2 regions of the Leptothermofonsia sp. ETS-13 genome follow, and region 2 is predicted to be linked to the other one. Evidence: predicted binding sites of a transcription regulator. Region 2 holds the regulator's gene; the other holds the start of a gene.

Region 1 (11,142 bases), 2.5 Mb from region 2:
TCTCCGGCAAAATAGGTATAATGCCCATCCCTGGGTGGAATGTGTTCCCAATAGGTACGGCGGAAGCGATCCGGGTCGCCGTAAACGGTACGCATCATGCCAGGCCAGGGATGCTGTACGGCCAGGTAGCCACCTTCATTTGTGCCAACCGAATTCCCTTCCAGATCGACCACATCTGCCAGGATGCCGGGAAAGGGTAAGGTAGCTGAACCTGGCTTAGTGGGAATTGCGCCCGGCAGGGGTGTAATCATGATGCCGCCCGTCTCCGTTTGCCACCAGGTATCCACAATCGGGCAGCGCTCACCCCCAATCACCTTGTAGTACCACATCCAGGCTTCTGGGTTAATCGGTTCACCCACTGTTCCCAGTAAGCGCAGGGAAGAGAGATCTCGTGCTCTGGGCAAATGTTCTCCCATTTTGATGAAGGCGCGAATGGCTGTGGGAGCGGTGTAAAAAATGTTGACGCCGTACTTTTCAATCACATCCCAGAAGCAGCCGGGGTTGGAGGGGCGCGGCGCTCCTTCATACATCAAGGTGGTTGCCCCATTCGAGAGGGGACCGTAGACGATGTAGCTGTGGCCCGTGATCCAGCCCACGTCCGCCGTACACCAGTACACGTCATCATCCCGCAGGTCAAAGATCCACTGCGTTGTCATGTGAGTATAGAGGTTGTAGCCGCCCGTGGTATGAACGACACCCTTGGGTTTGCCTGTGCTGCCGGAGGTGTAGAGGATGAACAGCATGTCTTCGCTGTCCATCGGTTCGGCAGGGCAATGGGCAGAAGCGCCCGCCTGCAGGTCGTGCCACCAGTGGTCGCGTCCTGGCTGCATGGAGATGGTTTGCCCAGTCCGTTTAATTACCAGCACGTTTTGCACGCTGGGAACGGTGTTATTGGACAGGGCTTTGTCCACCTGGTCCTTGAGCGGGACGATCGCATCCTTCCGCCAGCCACCATCCGCAGTAACTACCAGTTTTGCCTCGGCATCAATCAGGCGATCGCGCAGTGCCTCAGCGCTAAACCCACCAAACACCACTGAGTGGGGGGCACCAATGCGAGCACAGGCCAGCATGGCAATGGCAGCTTCCGGAATCATGGGCATGTAGATACCGACGCGATCGCCCTTCTGCACCCCCAATTGCTTCAAAACGTTAGCAAACTGGCATACTTCCCGGTGCAGTTGGGCATAGGTGAGGGTGCGTGAGTCGCCCGGTTCTCCCTCCCAGATCAAAGCTGCCTTGTTGCGCCGCCAGGTTGCGAGGTGGCGATCGAGGCAGTTATAGGAAATGTTAATCTTGCCGTTGACAAACCACCTGGCAAAGGGAGGCTGCCAATCGAGAACAGTATCCCACTTCTGAAACCAGTGCAGTTCTTTTTCTGCCAGTTCTGCCCAGAAGGTTTGGGGGTCAGCTTTCGCTTTTTCGTAGAGTTGCCGATATTCGTCCAGACTTTTAATACGCGCTTTTTGGGAAAACTCTGGAGACGGATGAAATAAACGTTTTTCTTGAAGAATAGATTCAATCGTGACTTGTGACATGGAGATTCTTCGCTCCGCTCTGTTCTGCAAGGAAAAAAATGGGAATCTCTGCATTCGCCCTTTCCAAACAATACTGGTTCCTGAGTCCGTTCGCAAAACAGTTCACGCTTTCCTTAATTCTTTACCAGGTCAGTGTGCAAGAGTGGTTGCAACAAAACAGTGTCTGGCAGTCAGAAACCGCGTTCAGTCCTTTTCCATTCCAGGTAGGATCGTTATATGCGAGCCATGATTCTAACAACCCCTGGCCAACCATTGCAGGAAGCTGATTTACCAGTTCCCAATCCAGGTGTTGGGCAGGTATTAATTCGAGTGCATACCTGTGGAGTATGCCGTACTGATTTGCATATAGTAGATGGAGAGCTGCCCCAGCCAAAGTTGCCGCTGGTTCCTGGCCACCAAATTGTGGGAACGGTTGTGCAGGTCGGCGAAGGGGTTGAACGGTTTGGGATGGGCGATCGCGTTGGAATTCCCTGGCTGGGGTACACCTGCAATCACTGCCGATATTGCCTGACCCAGCGCGAAAACCTGTGTGATTCTGCGCAGTTTACTGGCTACCAAATCGATGGCGGCTATGCGGAATATACCGTTGCCGATGAGCGCTTCTGTTTCCCAATTCCACAGGGCTACCCCGATCTGCAAGCGGCTCCCCTGCTCTGTGCCGGGTTAATTGGCTATCGCTCCCTCATGATGACAGGCGACGCTGAACGGATAGGACTCTATGGCTTTGGAGCCACAGCCCATATTGTCATTCAAACCGCCCGTCATCAGGGGCGGCAGGTGTTTGGCTTTACCCGCCCTGGAGACAGCGCCGGACAGCAATTTGCACGGGATCTGGGAGCTATCTGGGCAGGGGGTTCGGATGAATCTCCACCGGAACAACTGGATGCAGCAATTATTTTTGCTCCAGTAGGGGCTCTGGTTCCGGCGGCGTTAAGAGCGATCGCCAAAGGAGGTACCGTCGTCTGTGCTGGAATCCACATGAGTGCCATTCCCTCCTTCCCCTACGAAATTCTATGGGGCGAACGGGTACTGCGTTCGGTTGCCAATCTAACCCGCCGTGACGGAGAGGAGTTTTTGACCCTGGCTCCCCAAATTCCCATTCACACTCAGGTAGAACCTTTTCCCTTAAGTGCGGCGAACGGGGCTCTGGCCGCTCTCCGCAGTGGTAAGATTCAGGGGGCAGCCGTGCTGGTGATCAGTGAAAACAATTCCAGCCAGGGGTAGCTGGCGCTTGCAGAAAAAGCTTTATTGAGTAAAGTAAATTTGTGCAAATTCATATCGATTTGAGCATTTGTCTGGGGAGTGCCGCCTAAGGGGGTCTGCTGTCTTACCTTCAACTGACTGATAATGCGATAGACTGGCATTTCTGTAGGTATTGCGAGGTCGGGGGAAAATGGTGGGAAAATCCGTTGCACCGAAAGTTGAGGATGAGAAAAAACCAGCAAGTTCTCATGAAGAGCAGTCAGCGAAGAACTCTGCCAGCGAGACTGCAACTGGTTCATCGCAATCAAATTTGTTGAAAAAAGCCTGGACGATTGAGGACAGCGAAGAACTGTACCGGATTACGGGCTGGGGAGAGCCTTACTTCTCAATTAATGCGGCTGGACATGTAACCGTTTCTCCCCTGGGCGATCGCGGCGGTTCCCTCGACCTTTATGAGCTGGTCAATGCCCTGAGATTGCGTAACCTCAGCCTGCCCCTCCTCATTCGCTTTTCCGACATTCTGGAAGACCGGATTGAACGACTGAATGCGGCCTTTTCCAAGGCGATCGCTCGCTATGGCTACGATGGCGACTACCGGGGGGTTTTCCCAGTCAAGTGCAACCAGCAACGCCATTTGGTTGAGGCACTGGTGAAATTTGGTAAACCCCACCAGTTTGGTCTGGAAGCGGGGTCTAAGCCGGAACTGATGATTGCCCTGGCTATGCTGAAAACGCCGGGAGCCTTGCTGATCTGTAATGGCTACAAGGACCGGGAATACATTGAAATGGCAATCCTGGCCCAGCAGTTAGGCAAGGACGCCATTATCGTGCTGGAGCAGATTGAGGAAGTCCCGCTTGTAATTGAAGCCGGACGCAAGCTAGGAATTCGCCCAATTGTGGGTGTGCGGGCCAAGTTGAGTAGTAAGGGAATCGGACGCTGGGGAACTTCAGCAGGCGATCGCGCCAAATTTGGGCTTACTATCCCTGAAATTCTGCAAACCGTTGAGCAACTCCGGGCGGCTAACATGCTGGACTCGCTTCAACTCCTGCATTACCACATCGGCTCCCAAATTTCCTCCATTGCCGTCATCAAAGATGCCATCCGGGAAGCCAGCCAGATCTACGTTGAACTTGCCAAACTGGGTGCCGATATGAAGTACCTAGATGTGGGAGGTGGCCTGGGAGTGGACTATGACGGTTCCAAAACCAACTTCTACGCCTCCAAAAACTACAACATCCAGAACTACGCCAACGACATTGTGGCAGAAGTGAAGGAAGCCTGCGCCGAGCGAAATTTGCCCGTCCCTACCCTGGTTAGCGAAAGTGGACGGGCGATCGCCTCCCACCAATCCGTCTTGGTGTTCAACGTTCTGAGTACCAGTGATGTACCCCACGGCACTCCAGAGCCAATTCAGGAAAAAGAACACCTGATTATTCGGAACCTCTACGAAACCTATGAATCCATTAACGAAGAGAACTATCAGGAAGCTTTTCACGATGCTACCCAGTTTAAGGAAGAAGCCATTAGCCTGTTTAACTTTGGTTACCTCAGCCTGCCTGAACGGGCGCGAGCAGAACGGCTCTACTGGGCTTGCTGTGAAAAGATTCTGGGCATCGCTCGCCAGCAGGAATACGTCCCCGACGATCTGGAAGATCTGGAAAAGATCATGGCCTCGATCTACTACATTAACCTGTCCGTTTTTCAATCAGCTCCAGATAGCTGGGCGATCGACCAACTTTTCCCCATTATGCCCATCCACCGCCTTGACGAAGAACCCACTAAACGCGCCACCCTGGCCGACCTAACCTGCGACAGTGACGGCAAAATTGACCAGTTCATCGACCTGCGTGATGTCAAACACGTACTGGAACTTCACCCCCTGATTCCCAAAGCACAGGGGACAGAACCCAAAACTCAGAACTCTTCCATCCCCCAGGAATACGAACCCTACTATCTGGGCATGTTCCTTAACGGTGCTTACCAGGAAATTATGGGTAATCTGCACAACCTGTTTGGCGACACCAATGCGGTTCACATCACCCTTACCCCCAAGGGCTACCAAATTGACCATGTGGTTAAAGGCGATACCATGACCGAAGTTCTTGGCTATGTCCAGTATGACTCTGAAGATCTGGTTGAAAGCATCCGCCAGCAAACAGAGCAGGCCATGCAGGAAAAACGCATTACCCTGCAAGAGTCCCAACTGTTGCTGCAAAATTACGAACGTAGCTTGAGTCGGTACACTTATCTGTCGTCATAAGTTGTTTTAGTACCAATGATGTAGACTCTGTAGGAAGATGTAGACTCCGTAGGAACCATTGGGTTTCACGATTTCATGCAGCGCGATCGCGATGGCTGACGACAGACAACTTAACTCATTTGAGGAATAACTCAAATCTACAAAACCCAATTCTCAGGTGTTTTGAGGGTTTTCAACCCATCAAAACAGTCTTGACAGACCACTAGTACAGCATGGCGGGAATACGGGTACCATTCTGATTCCCTCCGACTCCCCACTCCCCAACCCAATGGTTACTGGACTGATGCCATCGTCCCTAGTTGTAATCTTCCTCAACCCGCCCCACGCCCGTTCCTGGATAGTAGTTGCTCAGAATCTGTTTGTAGTTATAGCCCTTTTCGGCCAGGTCGAGGGCACCTAACTGACTCATCCCATGGCCTCGAAAGGCTTCAGCAACGATATCGTCGGAGGCGGCGTACAGCGATTCCACAATTCCCCCCCGATAGCTGACAAACTCCCCAGCCGTATTATCCACGGCTTTGCGGGTAGGGTCGGCTTCTCGCTCGATGCCCGTGTAGACCTGGTAATACTCCGTTGCCCCCAAGTTATAGAGGGAGTGAGCTGGTTTGAAGTAGTAAGTGAGAGCGTAGGAACGGGCTGCGACCGCCTGGGCTTTCAATGCCTCCATCGGCCAACTGGGGGAAACCTCGCTGCCAACAACGCTATGCAGGTACTGCCTCAAATTGACGTAGTTAATGCCCCAGAGGTTGCCCTGGTCGGAAACTAGCAACAACCGTCCCCGATAAATGCGATCGCCCAACTGAAACACCTGACCAATCCCCGGATCCAGAATCACGATTGAAGGAAGTTGCCAGGAACCCAACCGAATCGAATCCCCATTCGGTTGGACCGGGTAAGATGTTCCAGGAGAAAGCTGTTGTAGGCGGCGTCCATCCTTATCCATCAGAATGGCGTCGCTGGAAGCGCCAATTGTAGTTGAGGGAATTCCTTCTGCGATCGCCACCCGAATTTCAATCAAAGAATCAACCGTTGCAGCAGATGCCAGAAATTTCAACTTGGCTTCTTGGTTGATTGCCTTCTCCTGTTCAGTATAGGTAGCAGGATTAACGGGTTTGGGCGGAACCTTAGCCGGTAGGGATTTGCGAGCCCTGGGGGAAGGTTTTGCCAAGGGCGAGGGCGAGGGTGTAACGGCAACAGGAACCTTGGGTAGAGGAGATGCAACTGCAATTTCGTTCTGGGACGAAGCGGCTTGCTTTTGCGGTTGGTTTAGAACAATTGCTCCAAGGGAAAGACCCCCCAATAATGGCAGCACAACCCACAAATAACGCTTAATCAGGCTAGGGAATTGAGGTTCTGTCATGTTAAACGGTGATTGCTACTAACGAGAAGCGTCAGTTCTGGTCAATCGTTGCTTTTCGAGGTAATCAAAAACGCTTTTGTCACCAATGTCTGGTGGAATGGGTTGAATCACTTTTCGCAAAGCGAACACTAGAAAAAGAATAACCCAAAGTAGTAGCAGCACCCGTTCTATCTCTAGTGGTAATAAGCCTACCAGATGGCTCAACAACAGTACAGGAACCAGAGGGGTTAAAAACTTAGTTTCTATCCGATTAAAGCAAAACGCTTCCTTAAAAAAGATCCCGGTTAGAGCCGCAAATACAAAACCAACACCCAAAAGGGACAAGGGCTGGTTGTAAACTGTCAATGCAAACGGTTCTGGGTTGAAATGCGCGATCGCCAACGATGCCAGACAACCGATCGCCCAAAACACCTGCAATGCCCGGTGCAACGGCTTCATGTAAATGTGAATTGTCAACAAACTGATACCCAACGCCACGCAGAACACTGAATACAACGGAGTGAGTAGGTGTAAAACTGTGGAATTGTCTCCCTGCCACAGCACCAATCCGGCTCCAATCGCGAAGCAGAGTGCCGCCACTGCCAGACCACCCCGGTAAACCACAACCCCCCGGCGGTCTTCATCCGTGATTATAAATTCACCAAAATGTCCCTGATAAACAACAGGTTCCGCTTGCATAAACTATCCCTCCAGTCACGTCTCTCCAGATTGATGTCTTATTGCTGCCTTTAGGGGCAAGTTCTCACAATTATTTGTTTATTATTTGTTTTTCTACAAATATGGCTAATCAACCCACCCCGACAATCACAACTCAACTCAAAACTCATCCACCCATCGACTCATCCACCCTTACCTCAACCTCCTGTCCCCAGTCTAGTTTAAGCTTTGCCTGGGCATTGCCACCATTGATGGCGATTTCTACCCAACCGTGGCTGCCAACCAGGGCAACCCAATCCCCGCTGGGGCTTTCACTGTAGGTCTGTTTGCCAGGGATGGTCAGGTTAGAGACAGTTACCATCCATTTCTTTCCTCCTACCTGCGCTCCGGGAATATTGGTAATCAGGTTGCCAAAGTGATCCGCTGCCTGAATGCATCCAATGATTCGGGAGGTGCGCCCATCCAACTTTTCGATGCGGATGGAAGGAATGGCTAGCTGAACCAGTGTTTCTGGTGCGATCGCCTCCCCCAATGCCTCCAACGGCACTCCACTGGCGAGGTAAGCACCCACCGGGGCAAAAATATCTCGTCCATGAAAAGTGAAGCTCGGTTCAGGCGTACGCCAATACTGAGAATTGGTCAGCTCAACCGCCGCAATGAGCGGACGTTGGCTCAGAACCCCGCTAAACAGCCCATTGTCTGGACCGACCAGGAAGCCAGAGGGATGGGCAGAGTCGGTGCCTACAGCCAGAGCGATCGCCCGCCTGCTGCCGCCAACACCCGGATCAACCACTGCTACATGAACCGTTCCTGAGGGAAAGTAAGGGTAGGCAGTCATTAGCGCAAAACGAGCAAGGGCAATATTTTGAGGCGGAATCTGGTGAGTCAGGTCAATCACGGTGACATGGGGATTGACCTGTGCAATCACCCCTTTCATCACTCCGACATACCCATCACTCAAGCCAAAGTCCGTAAGAAGCACCAAAAAGCCACCTTGAGTCATCAGCCATTCCCGCCATCCTGATGATTACAGCCATACTCAAACACCTGAACCCCACTTTAGCCCCTAGCCCCAAGCTCCTGGCAGAAAGTAGAATATATCTCCTTTTTGGAAAAGTCGCCTCAAATCTCCATGACAGGATTTCCTGACAATTAAAATAGGAAACAGTATCTTAAACTACAGACAGTGATTTTATCGTTATCATTGGCTTAGGACAGGGTGCAGAGGTTCCACCCGTGGCTGGGGGCGGAAGCCCATCCACCCCCTTTGAAGCCAATGTCCTGAGCAAGCTGGCGACAGCTACAATTCTAAGTTGATTTGAAGCAGTGCTCATTATGAACAGAAATCGTCAAGAAATCCGTACCAAAACCGCCGAAGCCCATCGCGCAAATCTGCAAAAGAATCTGCAACGCCGTCTAGAAGTCGCCAGAGCTAAAGGTGACGAACAGCTTATTCGCATGCTAGAGGCAGAAGCAAACTATCTCAGCTAGCCTGCTGAAGAAAATCCCGGAAAATATTTTGCACGCCAGTTAAGGGTACGTATCCCCCACGTACCCTTAATTTTTTCGATGAGACTAATGGATTACAGCTTTGCCTGTAAACACCTTTTCGGCTGGACCCGTCATGTAAAGGTGGTTATCTGGTTCAGACCATTCGATGTGCAGAGGACCACCGGGTAGTTCAACCGTCGCGCGGCGATCGCATTTTCCAGTCAAAACCCCTGCTGCCAGTGATGCACAGGCACCCGTCCCGCAGGCCAGGGTCATTCCCGCACCCCGCTCCCATACGCGCATTTTTAAGTAATCGGGACGAACAACCTGGATAAATTCGGTATTGGTTTTCTTGGGAAACACAGCATGGCCCTCAAACTGGGGACCGAGGATTTCCAGAGGAATGGCTGCCACCTCATCCACAAAGGTAATGCAATGGGGATTGCCCATGCTGACACAGGTAACCTTCCAGACCTGCCCCGCAACCTTGAGTGGGTAATCCACTACTTTCTGATCAGGATTGCTTACCGTTGTGGGAATTTCGGCGGCGAGCAACCGCGGCTCCCCCATGTCAACTGTGACAAGACCCTCTGCTTCAAGTTTGGGTACCATCACACCAGCCAGGGTATGAATTCGATAGGAGCGTGCTTCCGTCGTTCCTTCCAGTTCTGCAACAAAGCGAGCAAAACAGCGAATTCCGTTGCCACACATTTCTGGCTCAGAACCGTCAGAGTTATAGATTCGCATCGTATAGTCGGTCCCATTTTGGCCAGGCAGGGCAAAGATGACCCCATCTGCGCCAATGCCAAAGTGGCGATCGCACCATCGGACTGCCTGTTCTGGCGTCAGCAGGGGTTCCGCAGATTCCCGATTATCAACCAGGATAAAGTCGTTTCCTAATCCGTGATATTTGGTGAACTCAATCGCCATAGATGTGTTGCAATAGGGTGTGTGACATGTTGTCGAGCTTAGTTGTTTTTTGGGGACGCCAGCAATGACCGTTGAACTAGAAACCGGACTACCCAGTGTCCGCCAAATTCAAACCCTGATTCGGGAAGAGCAAGAAGTTGAGCTGAAGCTAACGACTGGTGATTTGCTGGCGGGCAAAATCCGCTGGCAAGATCCCCATTGTATTTCCCTGACGGACCAGTATGACCAGCCTACTATCGTCTGGCGGCAGGCTATTGTATATCTGAAGCCCAGACTTTAGTGCCTGAGCAAGCAAGCAGGGGTAAAGATTACTCAATGCCCAGATTCCCATCCTTTTCTAAAATTCCAACGGTTTATCCGTTGGCAAATAGTCCCGTAAAGCTTCGCTTACACTTACGGTCGTAATTGGAAGCGGAAGAACGGTTGAAGGTTGAGGATCGGGAGCAATCCAGCGACTTGCCTGGCTGAGGGAGTAAAAGCCGCCGCAGAGCAGCAAGCGATCGCCCGCCTGTAGCTCACTCTTGCCATCGGGATAACTGATGAATTTGCCCTCTCGCCGAATCGCCTGTACCAGTACACCAAACTGCCGCCGAATGTGCAGCTCGGCCAGAGTTTTGCCAACTACGGGGCTATTTTCCGGCACCAGCAACCACTGACAGGAAGCGTTTTCCGTCGGGACTGCGGCCTCTCCTTTGGCAAGTTCATCAAAGGCCGTCAGTTCATCCGATGCGCCGATTAATAGAAGGCGATCACCCTTTTCCAGCACCGTTTTGCCGTTGGGATAGTCTACCTCTTCTCCGTTTTCTCGCCGGATTGCCATCAAACTGACCCCCGTCAGACGGCGCAGGTTCGTTTCCTCCAGCGTCATCCCAACCATGGGCGAGTTTTCCGGCAGTGAATACCACCGGCTATTCATTTCCTGGCTCGCTACCTTCAACTCCCGCGATACCTGATAGGAAGGCCGCTCAGCCCGCAATTCCGAATAGTGGGAACTGCGAATTTGCTGCACCTCCCGTTGAATCACTGGTAACGGTAGACCAATTCCGGTCAGCAGGTGGGATGAAAGCTCCAGACTGGCTTCAAATTCAGGTTGTACTACTTCTTTGGCACCCAATTGGTAAAGCAACTCAATATCCTTATCCTGGTTTGCCCTTACCACTACGTCCAGGTCAGGAGTCAGTTCCAGAGAACGTTTGAGGCAAAGGCGGGTACTCATGGAATCCGGCAGGGCGATCGCCATCCCCTGCGCCGTCTTCACTCCAGCTTTCTCCAGAACATGAAGACTAGCCGCATTTCCATAGATGTAAGGAATTCCCGCTTCCCGCAACTCTTGAACGCGGCGCTCTGATTGGTCAATTACAATCACGGGATAGTTGTGATCCCGCAAAAGCCGTACAATATTTTGACCCACTCGCCCGTAACCACAAACAACCACATGGTTTTGAGAAGGCAACTCTTCAGCCGCCTCTAACGGTTTATCACTTCGATCCAGATAGGATTTCAACCAGGGAAGGGACTCCGCCCAGGCAAATAACTGGGGGATCAACCGCAAAACAAATGGAGTCAGCACCAGTGTGACAGCAGTGGTACCCAGAATAAGTAAATAGACTCGCCGGGAAACCAACCCCAAAAACTGCCCTTCGCTGGCCAGGACAAACGAAAATTCACCGATCTGAGCTAACCCTAAACCTGCAACCAGGGCAGTT
Region 2 (11,142 bases):
GAATTGAGGTGTTAGAGCGGATGTAATTGGGTCTTGTATATTTTCGTGCTTTCGTGCCACTCAAAAGGTTCGCGACTATCATGGTGGCGGTCACCATCGGTATCCCCTCATTGATGAAAGAGCAGCGCTATGAACCATTCCAAACGTCCTCTGTTAAAGGGTTTGTGCCTTGCGGTCTTTGCTAGTACCGTGTGGATAGAGTTTTCCAGTCCAGCCAGGTCTCAGCAAGTTGGGCCCTGCCGTCAACTGGGCAAAGGAAATACGGTTGTCATTATCGAAGCCAGTAATGACGAGCGGATGCAGTTGGTTAACCAGGTTGTGAGCCAGCACAGCTTGAAGGGGCAATTTTGTACTTCTCGGCGAACGGGCAGAACCGTCTGGATGTCTGATCAATTAAGCAACGTAGATACAGCAGTTAAGGTTTTTGGTCACTTTAGAGCCGTGGGTTTAGTCAGCCCAGCTAGCCAGAATGGCAATGGTCAAAATGACATTCCCGTCAGCCCCTACCCTTCGATTCAGAACAGTCCTTATCCAAATGAGAGTCCCAACGGTCGGGGAGTTCGTCTTTAGTGAATGGGTGATCCCTCTTGAGTCTCGCCCTTCATCACACCGAGCGACGGCGTGATGAAGGGCGTTGCTGAATTTGGGTATGGAATAGGTACTGTATGCTCAAAACTTCGTTTCGATTCATACTGCTTTTCAGTAATGCCCTCTATTACGATTACGTTACCGGCTACAGGCTTTTGCATGGCGCACTAATTAGTGTTAGTGGCGGGTTGTGGTTCCTGATGAATCATTTCCTGGAATTGAATGAAGTCCTGGCGGGGGTTGGCGTGAAGGACTTTAATTTCCAGGCGATCGCCCGGCGAAACGGGGCGGCTAAACCGCATGGGCAACTCAATGCCCAAATCTTCCAGTAAAATCAGTCCTAAATTCTCGTGTTCTCTTAACCAGCGCAACATTAGTGCCTGCCAGACTTCATGGGCATTGCGCCGTCAAAACTCTAATCCCCAATATTTGTTGGTCTGTCGTTCCACGAGCGTCGCTTCCTGGACGGTGGTGCTGATACTCATGGTTAACTCCTTCATTTCCTCGACGGAAAAGGGAAGGGTTTCCCCACGCAGGTGGGCTTTGATTTGAAAATGGGCCAACAAATCACTGTAACGCCGGATAGGAGAGGTGACCTGGGTATAGGTATCCAGGCCCAGGCTGGCGTGCCGGGCTGGAGTAATACCCATCTCGCTGCGCGGCATACAACGACGAATGGCACAGGCACGCACCGGGCCTGCCGGAAGCAGGAGCAATTCTTCTTCCGGCGGAAGTTCGGGCTGGGGTTGGTAACGGAAGGGGAGGGGTAAGTTGTGGGTCTGCCCATAGCGGGCAGCCACTTCCCCTGCCAGAATCATCATTTCGGCAACCAGTTGGCGTGCCGGGGAGTCGTTCAGAACCTGGATGATAATTTCATCGTCAGACACTTTGATGGAAGATTCTGGCATATGAATGCTGATTGCGCCCTGGGACTGTCGCCATTCCTGTCTGCGCTTGGCCCACTGGGCGATCGCCTCTAACTCTGACTCTGCTGTTACTCCCAACTCCAGCATTTCATCCACATCTTCGTAGGTCAGTCGGTAGGTAGCTTTGATCAGACTGGGGTGAATGCGATAGTCCTGAATAGCGCCAGCTGGGTCTAGAATCACCCCAAAACTCAGCGCACAGCAAACTTTTCCTTGTACAAGGCTCATGGGTCCGGTTGCCAGTTCTGCTGGAAACATAGGCACCATACCCGTTGGCAGGTAGAGCGTTGTACTCCGTCGCCGGGCTTCTAAATCTAACTCATCTCCTGGTTCAAGCCAGCGACTGGGGTCAGCAATGTGAATCCATAACCGTTGCGTTCCATCCGGCAGGTACTCAAGACTCAACCCATCGTCAATCTCACGCGTGCTTTCGTCATCAATCGTATACACCTTCAAATGGGTCAGATCCAAACGGTCTGAATTCAAGTCAGGTGGTGGAGAGAGCAAACGTTGATGTACCACTTCCAGTACCTTTGAGGGAAACTGAACCGGGATCTGACTGCGACGCAAAAACAGGTTTTCATGGGGACTCCACAGTCCCAGATCAACCAGCAGTTGGAAGGCCGCTTCAGGGGTCTCAGGTCGTTTCAAGTGTAACAGGGTTTCCAGGGCAGGTGTCCGGTGGGTTGCATCCTCTCCCAGAGTAGCAAATCGTTCCAGTGCCTCCAGACGGGGGCGATCGCTACTCTGCCACTCAACTGCCTGCCCGGTTAATGCCTGGGCTACCCGGGATAAAAACCCATCCCATTCCAGTTGTCGCTGGGCCTCCATCTCCAGCTGGTGCTTCAGTTCAGCCACCTGAGCTTTGGGGCGGGGTTCATACCGTTCACCCTTCTGCTTAAAATACAGCCGATCTTCAGATAATAGGCAGTGGGCCGTGTAGCAAAAAACGGGACTTTGATCTGAGAAGAGCAACAGTGCCATTTCTGCCGGATCAACGGTTTCGCCTTCTTCCACCAAAAGTTCCCACGCTACCTCAAGGCTAGAAGGATCTAGATTTGCCTGGGTTGCTTTAAGAAACTGGGGAATATCGGAAGGCTTATAACCATCCCCGACCTCATAGGTAACTTGCCGGGGATGAAGAGTATGGGATTGGCCACGCTCATCTAAAACAATCCAGTGCTTTTTGCCCTCTGGACGTTCTGCAACCGCAAGGCGACGCTCACCATTGAGACGAAATTCAACAAGCGTTCCCTTCTCCATTTGGCATACGAGGGGGTAAGGGGATAGAGGGCTTCAAAGCTCCTTCAATCACCCAGGGTCCAGGAGCTTAACCAACCATCGTAGGGAACCTAGTAGTCAGTCAGAATTAATTTTAGGCATAAGTCAGGTAGCCATAATTAATTGTAAAGGGGGAGTGGGAGCTGCGCCCCCCGGCAAGGGGTTTCACCCCCTCCACCCCCGAAACTACCCTTCATTTAATTACGCCTGGTGGACGATGGCATAAGTCCAGTAACCATTGGGTTGGGGAGTGGGGAGTCGGAGGGAGCCAGAATGGTATCCGTATTCCCGCCGTGCTGTACTAGCTACTTACTTAAAACCAACAAAACCCAATTTCCAGATGTTTTTGGAGTTTTCATCCGCAAAATACAGTCTTGACAAACCACTAGTACAGCAAAACGAAAGTTTTGTTGGAGGTTAGGGGTTCCAGCCCTGCCTGGGGGCGGAGCCCCCAACCCCCATGTGCAAAGTTTAGTGTTTGCAACACTAGCCTTCCTGATTGATGAAGGGTAAGAGGGCAAGAATTCGAGCACGTTTAATTGCCTGGGTCAGGTCACGCTGTTGCTTAGCGGTTAGACCCGTAATTCGACGAGGCAAAATTTTACCCCGTTCTGTAATAAACTTACGCAGCAGGTCAACGTCTTTGTAATCGATGGGGTCCTCTGGCTTAATGGGAGATACGCGGCGACGAAAGTAGGTCATAGTCAGTGATTCAGTGTAGTCAGTTACTCAGCGGGCAGTAGTAAACGTTAGGGATGGTATCCGGTGGTTGGTGGCAGGGAAAGGAAGGGTGACGCCTCTTGGTTAAGCGATGAGATCTGTCAAATTCCCCCTTTTATTAAGGGATCGACAACGGATAGATCGGCAACGGGGCCAGTAACTTCTGACTCCCGGAGCGCTGATTGTTCAACTATCCCTTATTTAATTTCTTTATGCACCGTGTGCTTATTACAGTGCGGGCAAAACTTTTTAAGCTCTAGCCGTGCTGTGGTATTACGACGGTTTTTCATGGTTGTATAGCGGGAGACGCCGGGCGATCGCTTATTAGGGTTGGTGCGACACTCGGTACATTCCAGCGTAATAATGATGCGAACGCCTTTATTCTTAGCCATAATCCTACAAAGTCAACAAACTGGAAAGCATAGACGCAAACATCCATTATTTCATACGATGATGATGTTGCGCAAACATTTTTTTCAGCTTAATATCCAATGAGTAGCCCCGGCTGGTTTGAACTAGCATGGTGCGGGCAAAGCGATCGTGAAACGCCTGCCGATTCTCTGCGTCCAAAAGAGCGAGTCCGCAGTCAATCAGCAGGGGAATGGGAGCGACAAGAATGAATCCATTCGTTGGACTGAGGTTAACCAGCCCAATGAAAACCAGCAAGCTAGCAAATCCGGCGATCGCCTCCCGCTTGACCAGTTCCATTAACCCTGGAGTCGCCCCGTACCGGAGATCAAGGAGTCTCATATCAAATGCCCAGCACCCCAGACTTTGACCCTGATTCCTCGCTACGACCACCACACGCAACCCTAACCAAAAGAAAATAAACAGAGGAATATAAAGATTTCCTCCACCAAACAAGCTGAGGAACGAAACAGCCCCAAAATCAGTGACAAAGGCAGCTACTCGCCGCCCCAGAGGTACCCTGGGGTAATGTCGAGGCGGCCTAAATCCACCGCGCATGGCTTACAGATCCCAAACGTCTTCCTCGGAAGAAACTTCAGAACTCGTCGAGTTCCCATTGGAGGATGTCTCTGAGTCGGACTCAGGCAGGTTTTGCTTTGAGGTTTGAATTGAAGTTTCGGAGTGATTTACCTCTTTAGCATAAGCTAGATCAACTACGGGTTCTTCTGTTTTAACCAATTCAGGGCCTATTGTGTCGATTAGCTCCTGGTTTGACGTTTCTAACTCTTGGGTTGACGTTTCGACTACTGTAACCGAAGATGCAACCACGGGTGCGGGCGGCGTTTCCAGAACAATTGGAGGCAAAATTTGCGCAACCTTTATGCCAACCAGGGAAAAGCTGGATCCAATTTGTTCCAGAGGATAGGGATCCGTCGCTGCAAATACTGCATCCGAATGCAGCATGACTCCCAAAACACTTACTGGAACCTGAGTAAACAGGTTGGCGGCCAGAAAAGCAACCCCGGCCAGCATCAATCCCAAAAACCTCCATTCAGTTGGGAAATGAGCCACTGGAGTAGCAATGGGGGCAATTTGGTAAACCTGATGCAGTACAAAAATCAGTGGGATAGATACTACCCCTGCCAGGATTTGATTGCGCTGGGATTTAAACAGGGTTAACAGACGGCGTTGGTCATCGGTCAGACGTTCTGGCTTGAGCGCCACTGCGACCAGACTGAAGATGTAAAACGGACGCTGCCACTGCATCCAGAGAATGGGAACAATCCCAATTGCCGATACCAAAAACAGTTCAAGCCAGACCGGCAGGACTGGATCACCGACTGCAAAACCAAGCAAACACAGCTCCAGAAAAATTGGAACTGCTGCTAAGCCAGCCAGATGAATCCAAAGGTAAGGATCAGACCAGAAAGAGCGCATAACCAAAGACCGACGGATGAAGCCCATGCCAAGTATAGAGCTTAGACTTCTCCCAGAAATTGTTTTTTAGTGATGAGAAGCCATCCCGTTTGTTCAGGTTCAGGCCAGATCCCCCAAAGACCAGGTTCCCCAAAGACCAGAGAATGAGCTATTTATAACTGTCGCCAGGTTGCTTAAGACATTGGCTTTAGAGGGGTTGGGGACACCCCTACACCCCGTCCTAAATCTGGTGACTATAGCTACAAAACCTTGATTCACTGGGTGCTATTTATCAGCCGTGTCAGAGGGGGGTTCTGACGCCTGACGCTGCTGTTTAATTGCTTTTAGCTGCTGAAGCAGGGATTCTGTCTCTGCTTGCAGGTGCAGAAACTTCACCTGCTGGTCAAGGCGATACTGGGTTTTCATCGCCTCTAGCAGGCGAGACTGTCGAGGATCAACAGAGGAAGCCGCTTCAGGAATAGAAACCAGTGCTGTAGCGACAGATGCAGAGATGGAACGGTCTGCTGTTAATGTTTGACTGGTCATTTTTACTCACTTACACCACAAAAAGTATCTTAACCTGAACTTTACGAGAGAATGTAACCCTCTGTTACAAAAGAATAAATCAGGACTGGCCACTTTTGAAACTGGTTAATCCGAAAAAGGCTTCTGTATTACAGGACATTGAACTGAGAGGCATTGGACAAGGATCGAGGTACACTTAACGTACCTATCTCACCACAAAACCTATCTCACCACAAAGATGTAAAGTTCAGGTGAAGGAGCTCCGGATTCTAACTATGGAGTATTCCGCATTAGATTCCGATATCCAACACAGCATTTTAGTCGGCAAATGGTGGAATAGGGTTCCTTGATTTAAAGCGATCGCTAAAAACCGTGGCTGTAACCTTATCTGCTTCCCATACCTTTTCTACCGAACCCAATACCCAATTAACCTCTTCCTACCAGGGCTGGCCTGGATTGATTGAGGCTTATCGGCAATACTTGCCTGTAACTGAGCAAACTCCAGTCATTACTCTTCGTGAAGGTAACACGCCCTTGATCCCAGTGCCGGCGATCTCCGAAATCGTTGGCAAACAGGTGCAAGTCCTGGTCAAGTTTGATGGGTTGAACCCAACTGGCAGTTTCAAAGACCGGGGTATGACCCTGGCGCTCTCGAAAGCCAAAGAAGCTGGAGCACAGGCGGTAATCTGTGCCAGTACAGGTAATACCTCTGCTTCTGCCGCTGCCTATGCGGGGCGAGGAGGAATGCGGGCTTTTGTGCTGATCCCTGATGGCTATGTTGCGATGGGCAAATTGGCCCAGGCATTACTTTACGGAGCTGAGGTGCTGGCAATTCAAGGCAATTTTGATCGAGCGCTTGAAATTGTGCGGGAAATATCGGCCAGTTATCCGGTCACTCTAGTCAACTCGGTCAATCCTTACCGGTTAGAAGGACAAAAGACTGCAGCATTTGAGGTGGTCGATGTATTGGGAGATGCGCCCGATTGGCTGTGCATTCCCGTTGGCAACGCTGGAAATATTACCGCCTACTGGATGGGGTTTTGTGAGTATCACCAGCATCAACTTTGTAGCAAGCTTCCCCGCATGATGGGCTTTCAGGCCGCAGGAGCAGCCCCCCTGATTTCGGGCAAAGCGGTGGAACACCCAGAGACGCTGGCAACCGCCATCCGAATTGGTAATCCTGCCAATTGGGAACGGGCGATCGCCGTCCAGGAAGCCAGCCAGGGCACCTTTAATGCCGTTACTGATGACGAGATCCTGAATGCCTACCGTCTTCTGGCGTCCCGTGAAGGGATCTTCTGTGAACCTGCCAGCGCGGCTTCCGTAGCCGGACTCCTCAAAGTCAAAGACCAGGTTCCGCCCGGTGCCACTGTGGTTTGTGTCCTCACCGGAAACGGGTTGAAGGACCCCGATTGTGCCATCAAACACAGCAGCAGCCAGTTCAAACAGGGCATCGAACCCAGCTTGAAATCTGTTGCCCAGGCAATGGGATTTTAGAGGAGTTGTTAGTTGTTGGTTATTCGTTGTTAGTGAAGCGAGGAGAGAGGGGGAAGGGAGTGCCAGGGTAACGGGATAATAGAGCGAGGTTTCTTGACTCCATCACTTCCCCACTCCATCACTTCCCCCACTCCATTACTCCCTCACCCATCCACTCATCCACTCATCCACCCATCTACTCCTTTCGCCCTTCCGTCATTCCCATAATCTCGTAGCCTGCATCAACGTAGACGATTTGTCCGGTGATGCCACTTGCAAGGTCACTACAGAGAAAGGCAGCGGTGTTGCCCACTTCAAGCTGGGTAACAGTTCGCCGGAGGGGGGCGACGGTTTCAACATGGTGGATCATGTCCAGGATGCCGCCGACTGCCGAGGATGCTAAGGTACGAATGGGACCAGCAGAAATGGCGTTGACCCGAATGTTTTGGGGACCTAATTCAGAGGCGAGATAGCGTACATTCATCTCCAGAGCAGCCTTGGCAATTCCCATCACGTTGTAATTGGGAATTACTTTCACTCCCCCCAGGTAGGTCAGGGTAAGAACGCTGCCCCCTTCGGTCATTAGGGGGTTGGGCGGCAGCGCACAGCTTAATTAATGAGTAGGCACTAATATCCAGGGCAGCCGCAAATCCTTCTCGTGAAGTGTTTACAAAACTACCAGATAAATCTTCTTTATTGGCGAAGGCTAAACAGTGAATCAAGATATCCAACCGACCCCATTTGTCTTTGACTGCATCGAAGGTAGCTTGAATTTGAGCATCATGTTGAACGTTACAGGGAAGAAATAGGGATGGTTGAACGGGTTCTACCAGTTCAGCAAGTTTTTTGACGCGGCGTTCTTCATCGGGCAGGTAGGTAACTCCAATATTTGCCCCTGCTTTGTGGAGTTGTTGGGCAATGCCCCAGGCAATTGAACGATTGTTGGCAATGCCAGTCACCAGGGCATTTTTTCCAGTCAAATTCAACATAACTCTCTATCTTTAAGAGCAACTACTTAGGACTGCTTTATGAGAATACTCAAAGATGGAAACGGGTAGCACCTATTTTTATCAGTCCGTTCAATCATTCTGTTCCAATAATCGTGATTTCGAATAAATTGCAGGTAAGCAAATCGATTCACTCTAGCTAATATAGTCTTAAACTGCTGGAAATCGTGATTTAAGCAGTGATTGAGCAGGCTAAACCTGGGTTATGGAATCGGTTAGTCAAGGGTTATAGCCAACCAATATGTAACATCAGGCACAAAAACGTGCGGTTGAGTAAGTTTAAGTGTCCTAAGTTACAGATCTTTTAATGAGTTCACTTAACTTAGGGATTTCACCTGTTAGTTAGCTGGGCAATTCTTTGGGCACCAGGTAGGGGATATGGTAGTAACGCAAGATAAACCACTCGCATCTGTGTTCCGTCAGATGGGGGGTGGAGCATTTCCACCCATTGTTGAAACCTTTGAGCGGGGCAAAACAATCTTCTTTCCGGGTGACCCGGCAGAACGTGTCTACTTTCTTCTTAAAGGAGCAGTCAAGCTGTCCAGGGTCTATGAGGCTGGGGAAGAAATTACCGTTGCGCTGCTACGGGAGAATAGCGTGTTTGGGGTTCTTTCCTTAATCACTGGGCACAAGTCCGATCGCTTCTATCACGCAGTAGCCTTTACACCAGTTGAGTTGCTTTCGGTTCCCATTGAACAGGTGGAAAAGGCGTTAAAGGATAACCCGGACCTGTCGATGGTACTGCTGCGAGGCTTATCATCCCGGATTTTGCAGACTGAGATGATGATTGAAACTCTGGCACACCGGGATATGGGTTCCCGATTGGTGAGTTTTTTGCTGATTCTCTGTCGTGATTTTGGTGTGCCCAGCAATGATGGCATCACCATTGACCTGAAGTTGTCCCATCAGGCGATCGCAGAGGCAATTGGCTCTACTCGTGTCACGGTAACCCGTCTTTTGGGGGATCTGCGCCAGGATAAGATGATTTCCATTCACAAGAAAAAGATTACCGTCCACAATCCGGTCACTTTGAGCCAACAATTTACCTGATCAGCAACACCCACTGGTAGAAACATTGAGGTAGGCTGTAGTTGAGTTCGCTGTGATTGCGTTTGCTTTGGTGTGCTTGTGCAGGCGTGGCCGGGAGTGCAGGGCGCTTTGGAGTGTGAATGTCCACCGGATATATTTTGATTCTGGCAGTGCTGGTGCTGGGGGGGGTCATTGCCACGGTGGGCGATCGCCTGGGAACCCGCGTTGGCAAAGCTCGCCTCAGCCTGTTTAATCTCCGTCCCCGTAAAACTGCGACGCTCGTCACCATTCTTACCGGCACTGTGATCTCGGCTTCCACTCTGGGGGTTTTGTTTGCCACCAGTGAGTACCTGCGCAAATGGTTGTTTGAAATTGACTCGCTGCAGGAAACCATCAGGCGAACTCGGCGGGATCTATACCAAACGCAGATTCAGAAAAACCAGGCTGAGGAGGAACTAGCAAAAGCGCGGGCTGATCGGGTATTGGCGCAGAAGCAACTGGCGGGCAGCAGAGAACAGCTCACGGGAGCACAGCAACAACTTACTGAAGCAGACCGGGCGCTCAGGGGGGCGATCGCAGAACGTACCCGAGCCCGGGCGGAAACCGTTCGCGCTGAAGCAGAATTAAATCGGATTCAGAACCAACTGCGGGCTGAGATTCGCCAGCTGCAAGTAGAAAAGAATCGGCTTATTGCCCAAAGAGACGCAGAAATCAGGGACAAGGAAGCTCAAGTCAAGAAACTGGAAGCCCAGCAAGCCTTCCTGGCCAGAGAAATTCAAGAATTAGAACTAGAGCGTCAGGGTCTACGCCAGGGCAATGTGGCAATTCAGCGCGGCCAGATTCTGGCTTCCGCGGTTGTGCGGATTCCATCAACTTCAACAGCGAAACAGGCCGTTGATCAGCTCTTAACCGAAGCCAATCGGACGGCGATCCGATTGACACGGCCCGGCACCAGCGGACAGATCATCCAAATTACCAGACCAGAGGTGGAACAGTTGATCAGTCGGATTGACGACGGAAAAGACTATGTAGTCAGAATCTTTTCGGCTGCCAACTACCTGGTGGGCGAAACCCCCATCCAAGTTTTTGCAGACGCAGTGCCCAATCGGTCTATCTTTCTGGCAGGCGATGTGGTGGCCGCCACTACCATCGATCCCTCCCGGATGACGGATGAGCAGATTCAACAGCGCATTAATTTGCTAATTGCCGCCGCTAATTTTCGGGCTCGCAGCCTAGGAATTTTGACCGATTCTGTTGAAATTGGTCGAATTCAGGATGTGATTATCTTTATCAGCCAACTGAAGCAATATAACCAGATGGTGGATTTGAAAGCTGTTGCAGCGGAGGTCACTAACGTTTCTGGCCCCCTCAAAATTGATTTATTGGCAACGCAGGATGGCAAGGTCTTGTTTAGAACAAATCATCCAGATACAGGTACCGTTAATTAAGAGTCGTGAACCTGTTTGATACATTTTGGTCCCATGTACCCTAGTTCTCACCCAACGTCTGATCAGCCTGTTATTCTGGGATTCGACCCTGGTCGCCGCAAGTGCGGTCTAGCGGTTATGGGAGTTGACCGCACATTACGTTATCACGAGGTTGTGGTTACAGAGTCGGCGATCGCTACCATCCAAACTCTACGACAGCAGTTTCCAATCTCGATAGTCGTTATGGGTGACCAAACCACCGCCAAGGATTGGAAGCAGCGGCTAACGACTGAGCTTGAAGACCCGCTGCGCGTTGTGTTAGTGGATGAGCGCCATAGC

The links. The regulator NtcA, encoded in region 2, controls nitrogen genes in cyanobacteria. The targets are predictions, from matches to a motif close to TTTGTANNNNNNNNTACAAA.
Region 1: the regulator NtcA is predicted to act here: its motif matches at 8,180-8,199, upstream of P4D80_RS01820 (SAM hydrolase/SAM-dependent halogenase family protein).

What each region holds. Positions count from the first base shown of each region.
Region 1 is NZ_CP120836.1:362,578-373,719, forward strand. It holds gene acs (acetate--CoA ligase) at 1-1,535, opposite strand, end outside; gene P4D80_RS01800 (zinc-dependent alcohol dehydrogenase family protein) at 1,761-2,759, shown strand; gene speA (biosynthetic arginine decarboxylase) at 2,929-4,998, shown strand; gene P4D80_RS01810 (SpoIID/LytB domain-containing protein) at 5,294-6,358, opposite strand; gene P4D80_RS01815 (DUF2301 domain-containing membrane protein) at 6,377-7,036, opposite strand; gene P4D80_RS01820 (SAM hydrolase/SAM-dependent halogenase family protein) at 7,182-8,018, opposite strand; gene P4D80_RS01825 (hypothetical protein) at 8,351-8,506, shown strand; gene dapF (diaminopimelate epimerase) at 8,591-9,436, opposite strand; gene P4D80_RS01835 (Hfq-related RNA-binding protein) at 9,501-9,716, shown strand; gene P4D80_RS01840 (cation:proton antiporter) at 9,774-11,142, opposite strand, start outside.
Region 2 is NZ_CP120836.1:3,421,238-3,432,379, forward strand. It holds gene argS (arginine--tRNA ligase) at 1-26, shown strand, start outside; gene P4D80_RS15470 (hypothetical protein) at 130-570, shown strand; gene P4D80_RS15475 (hypothetical protein) at 666-920, shown strand; gene P4D80_RS15480 (ribonuclease catalytic domain-containing protein) at 996-2,777, opposite strand; gene rpsR (30S ribosomal protein S18) at 3,282-3,497, opposite strand; gene rpmG (50S ribosomal protein L33) at 3,713-3,907, opposite strand; gene P4D80_RS15495 (RDD family protein) at 3,954-4,481, opposite strand; gene P4D80_RS15500 (low-complexity tail membrane protein) at 4,485-5,360, opposite strand; gene P4D80_RS15505 (hypothetical protein) at 5,625-5,885, opposite strand; gene thrC (threonine synthase) at 6,321-7,361, shown strand; gene P4D80_RS15515 (SDR family oxidoreductase) at 7,537-7,878, opposite strand; gene P4D80_RS15520 (SDR family oxidoreductase) at 7,799-8,329, opposite strand; gene ntcA (global nitrogen regulator NtcA) at 8,726-9,397, shown strand; gene P4D80_RS15530 (DUF3084 domain-containing protein) at 9,517-10,824, shown strand; gene P4D80_RS15535 (pre-16S rRNA-processing nuclease YqgF) at 10,858-11,142, shown strand, end outside.